Regions from separate parts of the Cupriavidus sp. 2KB_3 genome, predicted to be linked through region 1. Evidence: predicted binding sites of a transcription regulator. Region 1 holds the regulator's gene; each other region holds the start of a gene.
What was found. The regulator sigma-54, encoded in region 1, starts transcription at its own class of promoters, with help from an activator protein. The targets are predictions, from matches to a motif close to TGGCANGNAANCTGCTTT.

Region 1 (3,937 bases):
GTCTGATGCCGCGCAGATCCGCACCGACCCCGAGGGCTACCAGTACGCGGTGGCCACGGCCAACCCGGGCCGTCAGGCGTATATCCGCCAGAAGCGCGACGGCGTGGATGAATACATCGACGGCTGGGGCGACCGCATCGAGTACGACGGCAAGCAGGAAATGTCGAAGCTGATCGGCCATGCCCGTGCGGCGCGGATCGCCGGCGCCAAGACCGTCGACGAGATCCGCGGCGCCGTGATCACCTACGACAGCCGCAACGAGTACTACACGGCCGCGGGCGGCGACAACAACACCTCCACCGGCAATCCGTCCGGCCGCGTGCGCGCCGTGCTCTCGCCGCGCGCGGACCAGGCCAGCGGCGCCGCCGCGCCGCCGCCGCTGGAACTGAAGCCGGCGCCCGCGCCCGGCAAGCCCTGAACCCCGGACGCGCCCGCCGCGTCACGCATGCATTGACCTGATGAACGACTCCGCCACGCTCGCCCCGAACGCCTCCGCAGCCCCGTCGGCCGCCCGTACCGACAGCAGCACGCTGGTCGTGCGCCACCTGAAGAAGCGCTACGGATCGCGCACCGTGGTCAAGGACGTCTCGCTGGACGTGAAGAGCGGCGAGGTGGTCGGCCTGCTCGGCCCGAACGGCGCCGGCAAGACCACGTCGTTCTACATGATCGTGGGCCTGGTGGCGCTGGATGAAGGCGACATCGTGCTGGACGACCAGCACATCAGCGGCCTGCCGATCCACGAGCGCGCCCGCATGGGCCTGTCCTACCTGCCGCAGGAGGCCTCGGTCTTCCGCAAGCTCAACGTCGAGGAAAACATCCGCGCCGTGCTGGAGTTGCAGATCGAGAACGGCAAGTCGCTGCCGAAGGCGGAGATCGAACGGCGCCTCGATTCGCTGCTGGACGACCTGCAGATCGCCCACCTGCGCAACAACCCGGCGCTGTCGCTCTCCGGCGGCGAGCGCCGCCGCGTGGAAATTGCCCGGGCGCTGGCCTCCGCGCCGCGCTTCATCCTGCTCGACGAACCGTTCGCCGGCGTGGACCCCATCGCCGTGGGCGAAATCCAGCGCATCGTGAGCTTCCTGAAGGCGCGCAATATCGGCGTGCTGATTACCGACCACAACGTGCGCGAGACGCTCGGCATCTGCGACCATGCCTACATCATCAGCGAAGGCACGGTGCTGGCCGCCGGCCAGCCTGAGGAAATCATCGCCAACGAGTCCGTGCGACGCGTCTACCTGGGCGAAAACTTCCGCATGTGACCCATCGGCCGCCACGTGCGGCCGCGTTTCTTTCGGTCCACGGCGACAGCCGGGGGCGATCAGGAAGCCAGAGCGATAGGCGATAGCAATTTCCGTTCCATAGTCGGAAGGATGCGCATAGAATAGGTCGCATGAAACCGTCGCTTCAGCTTCGTCTCTCGCAACATCTGGCATTGACCCCGCAGCTGCAACAGTCGATCCGATTGTTGCAGCTCTCGACGCTTGAACTCCAGCAGGAAGTGGAACAGGCGCTCACCGAAAACCCCCTGCTCGAACGCGAGAACGACTGGATCGAAAGCCCGCTGCGGGTGTCCGCCGATGGCTCGGTCAGCCTCCAGAGCGCCCCGGCGCCGGCTTCCTCCGAGCCGCAGCCCAACGGCGACGCACGCAGCGAGGGTGCATCCGGCGGCGAGGACGACAACTACAACGACAACGGCAGCGAGGACTACGGCAGCGACTGGAGCCTCGACGACTTTGCCCGCCGCCCCCAGGGCGACGAGGACGAGAAGACGCCGATGCAGCTGCGCGACGCCGAGCCCACGCTGCGCGAGCACCTGATGGAGCAGCTGGCCCCGCTGAAGATCTCCGTGCGCGACAAGGGCCTTGCCATCTTCCTGGTCGAGTCGCTCGACGATGACGGCTACCTGAGCGCCTCGCTCGAGGAAATCTGCACCGAACTGCCCGAGGAACTCGAGTTCGAGATCGACGAAGTCCACGCGATCCTGACCCTGCTGCAGAGCTTCGACCCGCCCGGCGTGGGCGCGCGCAATGCCGCCGAGTGCCTCAGCCTGCAATTGCGGCGCCTGAAGCACCCGCATCGCGACCTGGCGCTGACCATCGTCAACCATCACCTGGAATTGCTGGCCGTGCGCGACTACACACGGCTAAAGAAAGCGCTCCAGGTGGACGAAATAGCACTGAAGGCAGCACACGAACTGATTCGCTCGCTGGCGCCGTATCCGGGGCATGCGTTCAACCGTCCCGAAGCCGACTTCGTGGTGCCCGACGTGTTCGTGCGCAAGAGCGGCAGCGGATGGATCGCGGCGCTCAATCCGGACGTCATGCCACGGCTGCGCATCAACGACATGTATGCGCAGATCCTGCGCGGCGCGAAGGGTGAGTCGGGGACGGCGGGCCTGCAGCAGAAGCTTCAGGAGGCGCGGTGGCTTATCAAGAACATCCAGCAACGATTCGACACGATCCTGCGTGTTTCTCAGGCAATTGTCGAACGTCAAAAGAACTTTTTCACGCATGGCGAAATCGCGATGCGCCCCTTGGTTTTGCGGGAAATAGCCGATACACTCGGTTTACATGAGTCGACCATTTCCCGGGTCACCACGAATAAGTACATGGCCACGCCCATGGGTACTTTCGAGTTGAAGTACTTCTTTGGGAGCCACGTCTCCACGGAGACTGGCGGCGCGGCCTCCTCCACGGCAATCCGCGCGCTGATCAAGCAACTGATAGGAGCCGAAGACCCCAGGAATCCCCTTTCCGACAGCCGGATCGCCGAACTGCTGGGCGAGCAAGGCTTCGTGGTCGCACGCCGCACGGTGGCCAAATACCGCGAAGCGCTCAAGATCCCCGCAGTGAATCTCCGCAAGACTTTGTAGCCGAGCCGCAACCGCCTGCCTGGTGCGGCTCTTTCAGAAGGAGAAGCGCTATGAACTTCAAGATCAGTGGACACCACCTCGACATCACGCCCCCGCTGCGTGAGTATGTGGAAACGAAACTGGAGCGAATTGTCAGACATTTCGATCAGGTCATCGGCGTGAGCGTGCTGCTATCGGTGGACAACCACAAGGAAAAGGACCGGCGCCAGTACGCGGAAATCAATCTGCATCTGAAGGGGAAGGACATCTTCGTCGAAGCGCATCATGAAGATCTGTATGCGGCGATCGACTGTCTGGTCGACAAGCTCGACCGCCAGGTCATCCGCTACAAGGACCGCGTACAGGGCCACGATCGCGAGGCGGTGAAGTACCAGATGGCCGCCCAGCAACTGACGCAGCAGTAGACCTGCAGGCAACCGGAAGCAGAGCGGTTGCCAACCCTGCAGAGGACTGAAAAGAAGAGCTCAAGCCGCGCAATCAGCGCGGCTTTTTTGATGGGCGCGCGCCGCCGCGGTGGCGGTGCGGGCACCTGGAATGTTTCGTTACCTTATTGCCACGCCCGAGGACGATCCGGGACACCCGGGAGCGGTCAAAATGGGAACAAGTGTTCGCAAGCCGCCCTGCTCGGTGTATGCTCCGCCATACAAATAACGACAGGACGGCCCCGGGACACCCCGGGTGGGCAAGCCGGCCGGCACGTCGTGGCACCGCCGCGACCCCGGCGCTGCATCGCAAAATCGCGGTGGAGCCCTGCTCTATAATGGCCGGACGCTCCAATGCGGGCGTCCCAGATAAGTTCTCGGTACCCTAGCTTCGCCACGTATCCGGCGGGACGGCCTTCGCGCCCCGGCCCGCTAACCTGACTTCTCGCGCATCGCCCATGAATCGTTTGGCCAAATTGCTGCCACCCGGCAACATCCATCTCGACGTCACCGTCACCAGCAAGAAGCGGGTCTTCGAGCAAGCCGGGCTCCTGTTCGAGAACAACCATGGCGTGGCCCGCGCTACCGTGACCGATAACCTGTTCGCGCGCGAATCGCTGGGTTCCACGGGCCTGGGTGCCGG
Region 2 (3,937 bases), on a different contig from region 1:
TGGACCCCGTTCCTGTACGCGGCCGTGATCGGCGTGGTGTTCATCGCCATGGGTATTGGCTTCCAGGTGCTGCAGATCGTCGTGTCGATCCGCAACCGCAAGGCACTGGCCGACGTCACGGGCGATCCGTGGGGTGGCCGTACGCTGGAGTGGGCCACGTCGTCGCCGCCCGCGTTCTACAACTTCGCGCACACCCCGGTGGTGCGTGACCTGGACGCGTTTGCCGACATGAAGGCCCGTGGCGAGACCATCCGCACGGACGGCTACGAGCAGATCCACATGCCGAAGAACACTGCTGCGGGCTTCTACATGGGCGCCTTCAGCCTCGCGCTGGGCTTCGCGCTGACCTGGCATATCTGGTGGCTCGCCGCCGTGGGCCTGGTTGGCATGGTGGTGGCGTTTATCCGCCGCGCCAACGACGACCATATCGATTACTACGTGCCGGCCAAGCAGGTCGAGCAGATCGAAACGCTGCACCAGCAGCGCATCGCTACGCAGGGCTGATCATCATGTCGACTGAAGTTCTAGACCGTTTTGGGGCGCAAGCCCCCGCCCACGGCCACGCGCACGATGCCGCGCATGACCACGACCACGCCCATCACGACACCAGCGAGAACACCATCTTCGGTTTCTGGCTGTACCTGATGAGCGACTGCATCTTGTTCGCGTGCCTGTTCGCCGCCTACGCCGTGCTGCGCGGCGAAGTGGCGGGCGGCCCGTCGGGCAAGGAGCTGTTCGAGCTCAACTTCGTGCTGGTCGAGACGTTCATCCTGCTGTTCTCGTCGATCACGTACGGCTTCGCCATGATCTCGCTGCAGAACCGCAGCAAGGGTCGCGTGCTGTTCTGGCTCGGCGTGACGTTCCTGCTGGGTGCCGCGTTCATGTCGATGGAAATCTATGAGTTCCATCACCTGATCCACGAAGGCGCCGGCCCCGGCCGCAGCGCGTTCCTGTCGTCGTTCTTCACGCTCGTGGGTACCCACGGGCTGCACGTGGCCAGCGGCATGGTCTGGATGCTCGTGCTGATGTGGCAGCTGAACAAGAAGGGCATGACCGCGACGATGGAAAAGCGCCTGAACTGCCTGAGCCTGTTCTGGCACTTCTTGGACATCGTCTGGATCGGCGTCTTCACCGTGGTCTACCTGATGGGAGCACTGTAATGGCACAACAACATGCAACGGCTGCCCACGGCGAGTCGCACGGCCACAGCAGCGTCAAGTCGTATGTGATCGGCTTCGTGCTGGCCGTGATCCTGACGGTGATCCCGTTCAAGATCGTGATGGACGGCACCATGGACCGCGGCACGATCCTCTGGATCATCCTCGGCATGGCCGTGGTCCAGATCGTGGTCCACCTGAAGTACTTCCTCCATATGGATGGCTCCAAGGGTCAGCGCTGGAACGTCATGGCGTTCCTGTTCACGCTGCTGATCCTGTTCATCGTGCTGGCCGGTTCGCTCTGGATCATGCACAACATGAATGCCAACATGATGCCGATGATGAAGTAAGCATCGTCAGGCATGCTGCGAAGACGGGGCCCTCGGGCCCCGTTTTTTATTGCCGACGGTGCGCGATGCACTGTCGCCGGCCCGCATCCTGCACTGATTTGCGGCCATGCACGATGCCGGTGCGGCGCCGGGCGCGGCCCCCGCGGCCCGGTTGGCACCGCAATGGTGCGCCGGCATCACCCGCCGTGACGTTTCCTCCCACCTTTGATCGTTCCCGGCCCGGCCGTCCATGGCACGCTAGTTGCAGAAGGATCACCCGGGGTGCGTAGAGTCCCTGACCACATACGACAAACTGGGAGCTGCAATGAAACGACGTGACATGCTGAAGCTGTCGGCGGTAGCCGCCGCGGCGATGATCGGTACCAGCCCGCTGCTGGCGCAGTCGAAGGATCCGATCAAGGTCGGCATCCTGCATTCGCTGTCGGGCACGATGGCCATCTCCGAGACCTCGCTCAAGGACGTGGCGCTGATGACCATCGACGAGATCAACAAGAGCGGCGGCGTGCTGGGCCGCAAGCTCGAGCCGGTGGTGGTGGACCCCGCCTCCAACTGGCCGCTGTTCGCCGAAAAGGCGCGCCAGCTGATCACGCAGGACAAGGTCGCCGTCACGTTTGGCTGCTGGACCTCGGTATCGCGCAAGTCCGTGCTCCCGGTATACGAGGAACTGAACTCGCTGCTGTTCTACCCGGTGCAGTACGAGGGCGAGGAAATGTCGAAGAACGTGTTCTACACCGGCGCCGCGCCTAACCAGCAGGCCATCCCGGCTGTGGAATACCTGATGAGCAAGGAAGGCGGCGGCGCCAAGCGCTTCTTCCTGCTCGGCACCGACTACGTGTACCCGCGCACGACCAACAAGATCCTGCGCGCGTTCCTGAAGAGCAAGGGCGTGGCCGACAAGGACATCGAGGAGGTCTACACCCCGTTCGGCCACAGCGACTACCAGACCATCGTCGCCAACATCAAGAAGTTCTCGCAAGGCGGCAAGACGGCTGTGATCTCGACGATCAACGGCGATTCCAACGTGCCGTTCTACAAGGAACTGGGCAACGCCGGCCTGAAGGCCAAGGACGTGCCGGTGGTGGCATTCTCCGTGGGCGAGGAAGAGCTGCGCGGCATCGACACCAAGCCGCTGGTTGGTCACCTGGCCGCCTGGAACTACTTCATGTCGGTGAAGAACCCGGAGAACGACGCGTTCAAGAAGCAATGGGCGGCATGGGTCAAGGCCAACAATCTGCCCGGCGGCGACAAGCGTGTGACCAACGACCCGATGGAAGCCACCTACGTTGGCATCCACATGTGGGCGCAGGCGGTCAAGAAGGCCGGCACCACCGATGCGGACAAGGTGCGCCAGGCCATGTACGGCCAGACCTTCAAGTCGCCGGATGGCTTCACGCTGACCATGGGCGAGAACCATCACCTGTACAAGCCGGTGATGATCGGCGAAGTGAAGGGCGACGGCCAGTTCACGGTGGTGTGGAAGACGCCGAAGCCGGTGCGCGCACAGCCGTGGAGCCCGTTTATCGCGGGTAACGAAGGCAAGCCGGACAAGGTTATCGCCGGCCGCTGATGCCGTAGACATCGCCGGAAGGGGGCTTCGGCGCCCTTCCGGCTCGGCTCCCTTTTCCCGCTTGCGGGGGGAGGGGAGCCCTCCCTCGGTCGTTCCACGCATAAAAGACGCGAACCATCGCGCAATATCAGACGCCAGCCAGCCCTATGCACCGATCTCCATTCCCGTCCGCCTTGCCGTGGCTGCGCGCCATGCTGGCTGCGCTGCTGCTGGCCGCCGCGCCGCTGTGGGCGGCACCGCTCACCCAGGCGGACCTCAAGCCGTTGGTTGAAGACGACTTCGACGCCAAGACGGCTGCGCTCGCCGCGCTGACCCAGGCGCCGCCCGAACAGGCTGGCCCGATCCTGCGTGCACTCCAGGACGACACGCTGCAATATGCGCCATCAGTGGGCATGGTGCGCCAGGACGACGGCAAGACCGTCGATGCCATCACCGGCAAGCCGGTGACCGTGAAGGCCGATGAACTCGAGTCGCTCACGCTGAACAACAGCCTGCGGGCCATCGTCGATAGCGCCGCGAGCAGCCTGCTGCTGCAATCGCCGGACATCGCGGTGCGCACGCAGGCCATCAACACCTTGTCCGATCAACCCGAGAATGCCTCGCGTGAAGCCGTTGAAGCGGCCCGCAAGGCCGAGGCCGACGCCGGCCTGCGCGCCCGGCTCGACGTGATCTGGGCCAGCACCGTGCTGGCGCAAGGCACCGACGCCACGCGCGACGCGCGACTGGAAGCCATCCGTATCCTCGGCCAGGACAGCAACCCGCAGATCCGCCAGAAGCTGATGCCGCTGGTCGAGCGCGACGAAGCCGGCAAATTCAAGGAGCCCGATGCCGATGTGCGCGCCGCCGCCCAGCAGGCCATCGAC
Region 3 (3,937 bases), on a different contig from region 1:
TCGGCCGGGGCGTGATCAAGGTGTCGGCCGTGGCCGACGAGCATCGGATCGTGGAGGCCCCGGCCCGCGTGTTCGACTCCCAGGAGGCGCTGCAAGCCGCCTTCGAGGCCGACGAACTGAATCGTGACGTGGTGGCGGTGGTCCGCTTCCAGGGGCCGAATGCCAACGGCATGCCCGAGTTGCACCGCCTTACGCCGGCGCTCGGCGCGCTGCAGGATGCCGGCCACAAGGTGGCGCTGGTGACAGATGGCCGGATGTCGGGGGCGTCCGGCAAGGTGCCGGCAGTGATCCATGTGGGGCCGGAGGCGCTTGTCGGCGGCCCGCTGGCGCGGGTGCGCGACGGCGACCGGATCCGCGTAGATGCCGTATCCGGCACATTGACCCTGGTTGGCGATGCCGGCGTGCAGGCCGAATTCGCTGCGCGCGTCCCGGCGACCGCGCCGGACGACGAGTTTGCGCGCTTCAGCATGGGGCGCGGCCTGTTCGGGCTGTTCCGGCGCCATGCACGGATCGCCGAGGAAGGCGGCAGTGCCCTGGACTTGTCCGAGGCCGACGCCGCGCCCGCTGTCCAAACGGCCGGCGCGGTCGCACAATAGGCAAACGCTCACCTTGCCCTGCACGCACTTAGTCGTCGTTTAGTCGTTTTACGATTTTCAGCAATCGCCGCGGCTCGGTATCTCCATGCCGCGGTGCACCTTCGCGCCACATTTTTCGCGCCCGAAGGCTACCGACAAGGATGGCCCGACCATCCGACCATGATCGACGGAGCAGACATGATCTATATCCTGATGGGCGTTTCCGGCAGCGGGAAAACCACGGTCGGCCAGCTGCTGGCCAGCCAGTTGCACTGCGGCTTCCACGATGCGGACGCCTTCCACAGCGAGGCCAACAAGGCCAAGATGCACAACGGCATTCCGCTGACCGACGAGGACCGCTGGCCCTGGCTGGCCGCGATGCGCGCCGCCATCGACACCGCCCGGGCCGAGGGCCGCACCCACGTTTTCACCTGCTCGGCGCTGCGCCAGACCTACCGCGACCGCCTGACCCCGCCGGACGGCGGCGTGACCTTCGTCTTCATGAAGGGCGACGCCGGCACCATCGGCAGCCGGCTGTCGGCGCGCACGGACCATTTCTTCAACCCGGCGCTGCTGCAAAGCCAGTTCGATACCCTCGAAGAGCCGCGCGACGCGCTGGTACTGGATATCCGCCGCACGCCCGAGGCGCTGGTCCAGGACATTCTGGACAAGTGCCCGCCCGAGTCGGCCGCCTGCAGCGGGAAGCCCGCCGCCTGACCTGAACTGACCTAATCCCGCCAGCCAGCGCCCAGGGCGCCGTGCCTTCGGTGGCGCGTGGCTGGCAAGCATCTTGCTAAACCGATTCACGTGCCGGCGCGCGTGACCCTTGCGGGTTTTGCCGGCGCGGATATGCTGAAAGAGCCAACTCGACAAGGCATCGACAAACGGGCGACCGGGGAGACGGCACGGCACGGTCAGTACGAGGCCGGCGCGGGCGCCCATTTCACGAAGGAGCGGCCATCATGGCGGCGCGGTTTTTCGACGAGATGCTGGAAGGGCGGGAGGACGGCGTGGTGGCGGCCATCGAGGCCGGACAGACGCTGCCGTCCGGGGCGGTCAGGGCCCACTATCGCAATTTTGCGGACTGGATCGGGCGGCAGTCCGCATCGACGATGGACAACAAGCGCGCCGAGGCGGACCTGATCTTCCGGCGCGTGGGCATTACCTTTGCCGTCTATGGCGACAAGGACGAGTCAAACAGCGGCACCGAACGGACCATTCCGTTCGATGTGATTCCACGCATCTTCCCGGCCAGCGAGTGGGCCACGCTCGAGCGCGGCCTGCGCCAGCGCGTGGCGGCGCTGAACCGGTTCATCCACGATATCTACCACGGCCAGGACATCATCCGCGCCGGCGTGATTCCACCCGACCAGATCTACAACAACGCCCAGTACCGGCCGGAGATGCTCGGCATCGACGTGCCGCGCGACATCTACGCACACGTGGCCGGCATCGACGTGGTGCGCGCCGGCGAGGGCGAGTTCTATGTGCTGGAGGACAACCTCCGGGTGCCTTCCGGCGTCTCGTACATGCTTGAAAACCGCAAGATGATGATGCGGTTGTTCCCGGAGCTGTTCGCGCGCAACCGGGTGGCGCCGGTGGCGCACTATCCCGACCTGCTGCTGGACATGCTGCGCAGCGTGTCGCCCCAGAACATCGCCGATCCCACCGTGGTCGTGCTCACGCCGGGCATGTACAACTCGGCGTATTTCGAGCATGCGTTCCTGGCCCAGCAGATGGGTGTGGAACTGGTGGAGGGCAGCGACCTGTTCGTCGAGGACGAGCACCTCTACATGCGCACCACGCAGGGGCCGCAGCGCATCGACGTGATCTACCGCCGCGTGGATGACGACTTCCTTGACCCCCTCGCATTTCGTCCAGATTCGGCGCTCGGTGCGGCCGGGCTGCTGTCGGTCTACCGGGCCGGCAATGTGACGATCAGCAACGCCATTGGCACGGGCGTGGCTGACGACAAGTCGATCTACCCCTACGTGCCGGACATGATCCGCTTCTACCTCGGCGAGGAAGCCATCCTCAACAACGTGCCGACCTATATGTGCCGGCGCCCGGACGATCTCCAGTTCGTGCTCGATCATATGGCCGACCTCGTGGTCAAGGAGACCCACGGCGCGGGCGGCTACGGCATGCTGGTCGGCCCGGCGGCCACGCGCGCCGAGATCGACCAGTTCCGCGAGGTGGTGAAGTCGCGCCCCGAGCAGTACATCGCCCAGCCGACGCTGGCGCTGTCCACCTGCCCGACCTATGTGGAGTCGGGCATCGCGCCGCGCCATATCGACCTGCGGCCGTTCGTGCTGTCGGGCAAGGAGGTGCGCATGGTGCCGGGCGGGCTGACCCGCGTGGCGCTGCGCGAAGGGTCGCTGGTGGTCAACTCCTCGCAGGGGGGCGGCACCAAGGACACCTGGGTGCTGGAGCGCTGAGCCATGGAATACGCCGATCGCCGGGAGAACCCATCATGTTGAGCCGCACCGCCGACCATCTGTTCTGGATGTCCCGCTATACCGAGCGCGCCGAGAACACCGCGCGCATGCTCGACGTCAACTACCAGACTTCGCTGCTCCCGCAGTCCGCCGAAGTGGCCGAGCAGGGCTGGTGGGCGATGCTCGATATTTCGGAGCTGACCAACGCCTTCGACCACAAGTACGGCCTGCTGCACCGGGACGACGTGATCGATTTCATGGTCCGCGACATGACCAATCCGTCGTCGATCATGAGCTGCCTGCGCGCGGCGCGCGAGAACGCCCGCGCGGTGCGCGGCTCGCTGACCACGGAGGTCTGGGAGACGCTGAACACCACCTGGCTGGACGTGCAGCGCATGATCGCCGATGGCGAACTGCGCGACGACCCCTCCCGCTTCTTCGAGTGGGTCAAGTTCCGCTCGCATCTGGCGCGCGGCGTGCAGTTCGGCACCATGCTCAAGGACGACGCCTTCCATTTCATGCGGCTTGGCACGTTCCTGGAGCGGGCCGACAACACCGCGCGGATCCTCGACGTCAAGTTCCAGGCGTCCGGCCGGCGCGACGAGGACGACCTTGCCTTCCAGGGCGGCCAATTGCAGAGTCAGAGTCAGGGCGGGGGCTCCCAGAGCCAGTCCCAATCCCAGTCCCAGGGCGGCAGCGGGCAGTCCCAGAGCCAGTTGCAGAACGACGACCTGAATCGCGAGCAGAACGATTTCTATCACTGGGCGGCCGTGCTGCGCTCGGTGTCCGGCTTCGAGGTGTATCGCAAGATCTATCGCGCCGTGATCACGCCGCAACGCGTGGCGGAGCTGCTGATCTTGCGGCCAGACATGCCGCGCTCGCTGGTCTCGAGCATGGACGAGGTGGTCGCGATTCTCGCGCTGG
Region 4 (3,937 bases), on a different contig from region 1:
CGGTGGAACGCCTGCAGCCCCGTGGCCAGTTGGGCGATGATGCCGCGCACGGCGTCCAGGTCGGGCAGGGGATGATCGATCATCCATTGCGCGAGCGTCTGGCCTTCCAGGTACTCCATCGCCACGAAGAGGTGCTTGCGGGGCCGGTCCGCCGCGTGGGGCCGCAGCACGTGCTGGTTGTCGATGCGCCGCGCGACCCATTCCTCGAGCAGGAAGCCCTCCAGATGGGCCGGGTCGTCGCGTTGATCCACGGCGGGCGTTTTCAGCGCCACGGGTTGCCCGCTGTGGTCGTCCACCGCCAGATGTACGTGGCTGCGGGCGCTGCCGTGCAGGGCCCGGACGATGGTGTAGCCCTCGAACTGCATGCGGGGCGCCAGCGGCGGCGGCAGGGTCAGGTGCCCGGTCTGCGCCATCGCGTTGCGGGCGCCGGGTTCCGGCAGGGCGTCGACACGGGCCAGCAGCAGCGTCACGTTGTCCTGGCTGCCGCGCGCCAGGGCCAGCGCCGTGAGCGCCTGCGCGGCGCGGTCCAGATCGTCGCCACTGGCGGTCAGGGCCTGGTGGATATCGGCGGCTTCCAGGTATTCGTAGGCGCCGTCGGTGGCCAGCAGGTAGATCTCGCCGGGCTCCACGCCCCACGTGCGGTAGTCGATCTCGACAGACGGGCTCGCGCCCAGCGCCCGGCCCAGATAGGCCTCGGAGGCCGACACGCAGACCCGGTGATCGACGGTGAGCTGCTCCAGCGTATGCCGATGCAGCCGATAGACGCGCGCATCGCCCACATGCAGCAGGTGGGCCTCCCGCGCCTTGAAGATCAGCGCGCTGAACGTGCAGACGTAGCCACGATCGCGGTCGAAGCGGGCCTCGCTGTGCCGGCTCTGTGCATGGAGCCAGGAATTGACGGCGGCCAGCACGCACTGCGCCGCCCGCCGCACGGTCCAGGCTTCGGAGGTGCAGTAGTAGTCTTCGAGGAAGGTGCGGACGGCGGCAGCGCTGGCGATCTGACTGACCGCGCTGGTGCTGATGCCGTCCGCCAGCGCCAGCGCGACGCCCTTGGTCACGCGGTGGTGGCCGGCGGGGTGGGTCACGCCATGAAAGTCCTGGTTGACCGCCATCCGGCCCGCGTCGGAATGTTGGCCGACGCTGACCTGGAGCCCGCTTCCGGACATGGCGCAGTCGCCTCGATGCCGGGGTGGCGATCAGCCCAGCGCGCGCTTGCTGGCCGTCTTGTAGTGCGTGCTGTAGAGCGTGGCGCCCACGAAGGTCAGGCCGCCTACCAGGTTGCCCAGCACGGTGGGGATTTCATTCCAGATCAGGTAGTCCATGATGGTGAAGTTGCCGCCCAGCATCAGGCCCGACGGGAACAGGAACATGTTCACGATGGAGTGCTCGAAGCCCATGTAGAAGAACACGAGGATGGGCATCCACATGCCGATGACCTTGCCGGATACCGAGGTCGACATCATGGCGGCCACCACGCCCGTGGAGACCATCCAGTTGCACATCACGGCGCGGATGAACAGGGTCAGCATGCCGGCGGCGCCGTGCGCGGCGTAGCCCACGGTGCGGCCTTCGCCGATGTGGCCGATCTTCTGGCCAATGGCGTTGGGGGCTTCGGAGAAGCCGAAGGTGAAGATGATGGCCATGAACAGCGCCACGGTGATGGCGCCGGCGAAGTTGCCGCAGAACACCAGGCCCCAGTTGCGCATGACGCCGCCCCAGGTGGCGCCCGGGCGGCGGTCCAGCACGGCCAGCGGCGCGAGCGTGAAGACGCCGGTCAGCAGGTCGAAGCCCATCAGGTACAGCATGCAGAAGCCGACCGGGAACAGCAGTGCGCCCACCAGCGCGTTGCCGGTGTTGACGGTGACGGTCACCGCGAAGGCCGCCGCCAGCGCCAGGATGGCGCCGGCCATATAGGACCGGATCAGCGTGTCCCGCGTGGACATCAGCAGCTTGGACTCTCCGGCATCGACCATCTTGGTGACGAACTCGGTGGGGGCGAGATAGGCCATTGTGTATTTCCTCTCCGTTTGCTTCGTTTTACTTCGTTTGCTTCGTTTGGCTCGGGAAAGACAAACGGCGTCCGTCCGCCCGGCCTACGGCCGGCGCGTGACAGGACGCCGTTATCCTTGATGCGTTACAGGGGGGTGTACTTCCAGGCCGCCATCAGCCCGATGTCAGTGCTGACGCAGGTTCCATGCCCGCCGAGGGGTGGGGGCCGGGAACGGGCCGGGCAGGGCCAAGTGACGATCCTGGGGGCGTTGGTAGTGCATGGCCCGCCCGCTTTTGGTGCGCGTGGGTGGCCGGGTTCAATCCTGGTGCCGATCGTCGTCCTGCGGGGGCAGGGCGAGCCCGGTGAGGGACAGGGTGGCTTCGGCGATGTCCGCCAGCCGGCGATTGTTGTCCATCGACGCCTTCTGCAGGGCCCGGAAGGCGGCGTCCTCGCTGAGCCCCATACGGGCCATCAGCGCGTTCTTGGCGCGCTCGATCACCTTGCGCTCCTTGAGCGCGCGCCGGGCCGCATCGAGTTCCACTTCGGTCTGCGCCAGCCGTGCCGACTGCTGGCGCAGCAGGCGCTCCAGCGACGTGACCGTGGTGGCATGCACGTCGGAGGGGCCATTCGCGGCATCGGGCATGCCCGGCAGCACCGGCGCGGCGGCGGGCTGCTCGGCCACATCGAAAAAGCGCTCGACGGCATGGGTATGGGGCGGCGGGTTGTCCAGCAGCTGGCGCAGCAGCCCGGCGGAATCCTGGAGATCGGCCTGGGAGCGCTGGATCTGCGTCTCGCAGGCCTTGCGCAGGTCCTGCACCACCTGCATCTCCAGCGTCCACATGCCGGTGATGACCTCGCTGCACACTTCGAACCATTTCTCGCTGTCATCGTGAACCAGCGCCGCGCCCGGCGGCGTGGTCAGCAGCGTGCGGCGCATGCCGTCCTGCGCGGCAACCGCGGCGCTGGCCTGCCGTTGCCGCCATGCCGCGAGCAGCGTCGGATCGGCGAAGCGCTCGAACATCTGGAAGCTGCGCTGCTGGGCTTCCACCAACTGCTGCACGCGCTGCTGCGCAGTGCCGGCGCAGGTGCCGGAGGCGAACATCTGCGCCCCGACGGCCCGCTCCTGCCCGGCGGCTTCCTTGCCCTGCACGAGGTAGACGAAGGCCACCAGCGGCCGGGCGATGCCCGGATACATGGCCACATCGGCCAGATGGAAGATCAACTCCAGCAGCGCGGCAATCAGGCGGCTGAATGCCGCCACGGCGTCGTGCGCGGTGGTCTGGCATTGATCGATGGAGTGGCGCAGCGCCGGCAGCGTGGCCAGGTCGAGCTGCACCCAGGCCATCAACGACACCATCGACGCCGTGCCCGTCTGCCCTGTCTGCCCCGTCTGGCCCGCTTCCAGCTGGCTGGCAAAGCGCTCGTCCAGCCGGGACGCGATGTGGACCGCTTCGCCCATCGCCGTCTGGCGCTCCTGCGCCAGCCGTTGCCCACCCGAGGCCAGGAAGATGCTGCTGGCCCCCCGTTCACGCTGCAAGGCGTGGATCAGCTGGCCGATCAGGTCGGCCAGCTCCACGCGGCTTGCCATCAGGCGAACGGCCTCGATCTCGAGCTGCTTGGCCCGAAGGACGAGGGTTGAGGCGGAAAGGGGCATTGTGCTGGGAATGTGGGGCGCGGCCGGGATGGGTACTACGCATTTGCTGGGTAATACGCAAATGTCGTGCCATTTGTATCATCCGTGCCACGCGTTCCCTGCCCCTCTGCCCGCCTACAGTGCCTGCACCTGCACAGGCGCCCCGGGTTTGCCATTTTCCGACGGGGCGATCACGAGATAGCGGCGCGCGCCGGCCCCGGCATCGTCCCGCACCACCTGCCGGATCGGGCCAATCGCGTTGACGATGGCCGAGCCGGCCGGATTTGTCATGAAGGCGGCGAGCGGCTCCAGCG

Region 2: a site for sigma-54 is predicted at 1,738-1,755, ahead of urtA (urea ABC transporter substrate-binding protein). Genes of this name have one in related genera too.
Region 3: a site for sigma-54 is predicted at 1,355-1,372, ahead of AB4120_RS06535 (circularly permuted type 2 ATP-grasp protein). Genes of this name have one in related genera too.
Region 4: a site for sigma-54 is predicted at 2,183-2,200, ahead of AB4120_RS09375 (formate/nitrite transporter family protein). Genes of this name have one in related genera too.

What each region holds. Positions count from the first base shown of each region.
Region 1 is NZ_JBFRHD010000002.1:20,912-24,848, forward strand. Features, by position in the region: gene lptA (lipopolysaccharide transport periplasmic protein LptA) at 1-418, shown strand, start outside; gene lptB (LPS export ABC transporter ATP-binding protein) at 459-1,259, shown strand; gene AB4120_RS01870 (RNA polymerase factor sigma-54) at 1,391-2,872, shown strand; gene hpf (ribosome hibernation-promoting factor, HPF/YfiA family) at 2,923-3,276, shown strand; gene AB4120_RS01880 (PTS sugar transporter subunit IIA) at 3,753-3,937, shown strand, end outside.
Region 2 is NZ_JBFRHD010000021.1:17,920-21,856, reverse strand. Features, by position in the region: gene cyoB (cytochrome o ubiquinol oxidase subunit I) at 1-504, shown strand, start outside; gene cyoC (cytochrome o ubiquinol oxidase subunit III) at 510-1,160, shown strand; gene cyoD (cytochrome o ubiquinol oxidase subunit IV) at 1,160-1,507, shown strand; gene urtA (urea ABC transporter substrate-binding protein) at 1,812-3,074, shown strand; gene urtB (urea ABC transporter permease subunit UrtB) at 3,221-3,937, shown strand, end outside.
Region 3 is NZ_JBFRHD010000005.1:90,995-94,931, forward strand. Features, by position in the region: gene edd (phosphogluconate dehydratase) at 1-596, shown strand, start outside; gene AB4120_RS06530 (gluconokinase) at 774-1,292, shown strand; gene AB4120_RS06535 (circularly permuted type 2 ATP-grasp protein) at 1,538-3,013, shown strand; partial or broken gene AB4120_RS06540 (alpha-E domain-containing protein) at 3,046-3,937, shown strand, end outside.
Region 4 is NZ_JBFRHD010000007.1:137,756-141,692, forward strand. Features, by position in the region: gene AB4120_RS09370 (bifunctional protein-serine/threonine kinase/phosphatase) at 1-1,166, opposite strand, end outside; gene AB4120_RS09375 (formate/nitrite transporter family protein) at 1,197-2,009, opposite strand; gene AB4120_RS09380 (nitrate- and nitrite sensing domain-containing protein) at 2,307-3,644, opposite strand; gene AB4120_RS09385 (YncE family protein) at 3,759-3,937, opposite strand, start outside.